2 regions of the Faecalibacterium sp. I3-3-89 genome follow, and region 1 is predicted to be linked to the other one. Evidence: a T-box and tRNA genes for the amino acid it is inferred to sense, from the RefSeq annotation. Region 1 holds a T-box; the other holds one or more tRNA genes.

Region 1 (2,197 bases):
GGATGCACTTCATGACATCTGCATCGCCGACGTTGCGCCAGTACTGATAGAACTCGAAGGGGCTGGTCTTGTTGGGGTCGAGCCAGACGGCGTTGCCGGCGGTCTTACCCATCTTCTTGCCCTGAGAATCGGTCAGCAGAGTGATGGTCATAGCGTAGGCATCCTTGCCCAGCTTGCGGCGGATCAGCTCAGTGCCGCCCAGCATATTGCTCCACTGGTCATCGCCGCCGAACTGCATATTGCAGCCGTAGTGCTGGAACATATAGTAGAAGTCGTAGCTCTGCATGATCATGTAGTTGAACTCAAGGAAGGACAGGCCCTTCTCCATGCGCTGCTCGTAGCACTTGGCACGCAGCATATTGTTGACGGAGAAGCAGGCGCCCACATCGCGCAGCAGCTCGACATAGTTCAGGTTCAGCAGCCAGTCGGCGTTGTTCAGCATCAGGGCCTTGCCCTCAGAGAAGTCGATGAACTTCTCCATCTGCTTCTTGAAGCAGGCAGCGTTGTGGGCAATGTCCTCCTTGGTCAGCATCTTGCGCATATCGGTGCGGCCGGAGGGGTCGCCGATCATGGTGGTGCCTCCGCCGATGAGGGCGATGGGCTTGTTGCCTGCCATCTGCAGGCGTTTCATCAGGGTCAGGGCCATGAAATGTCCGGCGGTCAGGCTGTCGGCGGTACAGTCGAAGCCAATGTAGAAGGTAGCCTTGCCGTTGTTGATGAGGTCGATGATCTCCTCATCGGTGATCTGGGCCACCAGACCGCGTGCTTTCAGTTCTTCGTACAGAGTCATAAGAAATTTCCTCCTGTTTTGTCGGGGCAGAGGGAAAAACAAAACGCCCTCCGCCAAAATAAATTGGCAGAGGGCGATAAAATTCGCGGTACCACCTCTGTTTGCCGCCTCTTCACAGAAACGGCCTCACGAGTGCACACCCCAGAGTAGAGTGACACTCCTGCGTTTGTAACGCTCGCACGCGGCACAGCCTACTCGTCGTTCAGCCTGCAGCTCCGGGAGGTATTTCACCTGCGTCTCCGCAGCCCCTTTCACCAGCCGGGGCCTCTCTGGGCAGAGCGCATCAGGGTACTCGGTTCCCATCTTCGCCTTTCAACGAGATTCAGTTTAGCACATCCCTTCGGGAATGTCAAGCACAAAAGCGCCTGCTTATTTCCCGGCGCTCCAGCCCAGCATTTCTCGGGCGTTGGCCAGCGAAAGCTCTGTGACATGGTCGCCGGAGATGAGGCGGGCCAGCGCCTCCACCCGTCCATTCTCGTCCAGCGGGTGGATCTCGGTATAGGTACGCTCATTCGTGATGTTCTTCTGGATGAGCAGATGGCAGTCTGCCAGCGCAGCGATCTGAGCCGTGTGGGTGATGCAAAGGATCTGATGACCCTCGGCACTCTGGCGCAGCACCTCACCGATGCGGCTGGCCGCCTTGCCGGAAACGCCGCTGTCGATCTCGTCGTAGATGACGGTCGGCACAGCGTCCTTGTCGGCCATCGCATTCTTGATGGCGAGGGTGATACGGCTCAGCTCGCCGCCTGAGGCGATCTTTGCCAGAGGCTTCGGGGCTTCGCCGGGGTTCGTAGAGATATAAAACTCGATGCTGTCCTGTCCGTGACTGGCCAGCGGCCCCCGCGTATGGCGGAGCGTCATCCGCACGCCCGGCATATTCAGAAAGTCCAATGTGTCAGAGATGCGCTTGTTCAGCTCTTCAAACGCCCTCAGCCGGGTCTGGGTCAGAAGCTCCGCCTTTTCCCGCGCGAGGGTATAGAGACGGCGCTGCTCCTTCTGCAGATGCTCCACCCTCTCCTGCGAGGACTGTATCATCTCCAGCTCCTGCCGTGCCCGCTCGCCAAACGCGAGGATGTCCTCTACTGTATCGCCGTATTTCCGCCGGAGCTTGTAGATAAGATCGATGCGCTGCTCGATCTCGTCCAGCTCTGCGTCGTTGGTGTCGTAAGCGTCCAGACGGCCGATGAGGTCGGCGGCGACATCCTTTGCGGTGTAATAGAGGTCGAGCAGCTGGCCCGCACCGGCAGACAGCTCTCCGTCGAGCTGGGCCGCTGCATCCACGGCGTTGGAGGCTTCGCCCAGAAGGTCAACGGCACCGGGGGCTTCGTCGCCGCCCGAGAGCAGCGCGTAACACTGGGCAATGCGGTCCCGGATGGTGGAAGCATTCGCCAGCACCTTGCGGCGGCT
Region 2 (2,197 bases), 680 kb from region 1:
GAAGAAGTCGTACAGCGTCTTGCAGGACAACTTCTTCAATTTTATGCGCGCTGCCGGGTACACCGATATAGAGCGCGGTGAACGCGGCAGCACTGAAGAACACCTGACCGTCACCCAGTTCAAAGTCCAGCGGGAGCAGGAGCGTCTGGACAGCCTGACTGCCCAGATTGACCAGAAAGAGCAGCACCTCACCCAAACCAACAAAACCCTCTCCAAGACCGAAAAGGAACTTGCCGCTGTGCAGAAAAAGGCCACGCTCACGAAAGAAGCCCTCATTCATGCGCGCGATCTGGATTATATCGGCAAGCGCACCATTCTCGGTAACTACTCGCTGACCGAAGAAGAATTTTCCAAGCTGAAAAAGCAAGCCGACCACGGCTATATGATGGACGTGGAGAACCGCCGCTTGAAAGAAGAACTTTCCACCGCCAAGAAGGAGGCCGTTCGTTGGAGCAACAAGTACCACGACCTGTGGTACGACGTGAAACCCTATCTGGATGCTCTCCACCGTGCGCCCGAACTGGTGCGCGGCTTTCTGGAAAAGATTCTTGCCCCCAAGCAGGAGCGCACCATGAATGTGCCGCAGCGAAACCGCAAGCGTGGGCAGGATATGGAACTTTGATTTTCGGAGGATACCATTTGAACAAAAAGAAGAAGTCGAACAAATCCGGCTACCCGGATGAAGCAATCAAGACCCTTGCGCGTTGCTTTTATCCCTCCATGGTTGAGTTTTTCAACAGCGAGGAAGGCCAGCGTGAATATGAGGAATGGCTGAAAGAGCAGGAAGTTCTACAAGCCTTGCCTGTTGCAGCATAAAAACAGCAGGACGCTCCCAGTAAAGGGAACGCCCTGCCTTATATAGATGTATCTCACCGAGGTGTGTCCAGTTGGGCACACCTCTTATTTTTTTGCCCTTAATCTTCTAACCCATGGCTCCCGGCTGCATTTTTCAAATATTCCTCTGGGTCACCGTTCAGAATCAAATCGGCATAGCTCAGCGGGTCATTGTAGATAAGGTAGTCCAATTCCGTCTGCTGTGCCATAGTCACATTCAGTGCATCCTCGACCCCGGTGCAGCCGATGGAAATTTTTCTCCCATCTTGGAGAGTCAACTCCACACACCCGGTATCCATGTTAAACTTGCAGGCTCTTTCATCGTACTTCATAATCGCATCCTCCAATTCTCGTTATCGGCTTACGGTCTATGACAAGGCATCAGAGTTTTGCGCCGTCCACAGGAGCCTTCATTGTTGTACCCGAAGAAAACGAAAAATCCGAACCCTTCTCCAATCGGAAACAGGTTCGGATTTTTCTTGTTTGGTGGGCGCGGGTGGATTCGAACCACCGAAGCTGAAAGCAGCAGATTTACAGTCTGTCCCCATTGGCCACTCGGGAACACGCCCTTATACAGTTTTTTGCAGTCGAAGACTGCCTGTATATATTACCACTCGGGAGCGTGTTTGTCAACTGCTTTTTACAGCTTTTTCGGGAAAATCCGGATGCTGGACGGCATGGTTCAGTCGCGGGGACGGCCGTAGCGGTGGATCTTCTTGGAGGGGCGGCGGTCATGCTGGGCGTTGAGGAAGAGCCACGCGACATAGACGATGGCGCAGAGGGCGCTGACGCAGAGCACGACCCTGAGGTAGAGACTGCCGAAGAACTCCCGCAGCTTCGAGAGGGAGTAGAGCAGGCTGCTCTGGCTCACGTCCTGCCCGGCGATGAGGTTGACCATGCCGATGGTCTCGCCGGCCAGCTTCAGCTCCACCGTTCCGATGATGTCGCCCTGCTGAATGGGGGCGCAGACGTAGTCGGGCAGATGGAAATACTTCTGGGTCACGGTGCCGTCGCCCGAGGAGGGCAGGAGGGTCATCATGCTGTTGTCGGGGTAGAGCTTGAGGGTGTCGGTGTCGGAGGAATATTTGACGGGGATCTCGGCCAGTGCGAGGTCGGTGTCCAACGCGGGCTGGATGGAAAAGCTCTGGAACACCCAGTCGATAAGCCGGGTCGTCTCGTAGAGGGCCGGGCGGCGGTTGGCATAGCCGTAGGCGTCGCAGGTGTCAGGGCTTTGCATGATGCAGAAGATATAGGTCGAGCCGTTCTGATTGGCCCACGAAACATAGCTCTGGTCGCCGTGGTCGTTTTTGTAGGCCATCACGTCGCACATACCGCCCTGCATGGCCTTTCGGTAGAAGCTGCC

What was found. A T-box is a leader RNA that pairs with one kind of tRNA and senses whether it is charged. The one in region 1 lies ahead of tyrS (tyrosine--tRNA ligase), so its partner is inferred to be a tRNA-Tyr.
Region 2: it has a tRNA-Tyr gene. The T-box ahead of tyrS (tyrosine--tRNA ligase) is inferred to sense a tRNA for this amino acid. The anticodon was not compared.

What each region holds. Positions count from the first base shown of each region.
Region 1 is NZ_CP094468.1:1,386,300-1,388,496, forward strand. It holds gene tyrS (tyrosine--tRNA ligase) at 1-790, opposite strand, end outside; T-box leader at 857-1,105, opposite strand; gene recN (DNA repair protein RecN) at 1,160-2,197, opposite strand, start outside.
Region 2 is NZ_CP094468.1:706,276-708,472, forward strand. It holds gene MTP38_RS03340 (plasmid recombination protein) at 1-622, shown strand, start outside; gene MTP38_RS03345 (hypothetical protein) at 640-816, shown strand; gene MTP38_RS03350 (DUF6061 family protein) at 915-1,166, opposite strand; tRNA gene MTP38_RS03355 (tRNA-Tyr) at 1,319-1,403, opposite strand; gene MTP38_RS03360 (D-alanyl-D-alanine carboxypeptidase family protein) at 1,517-2,197, opposite strand, start outside.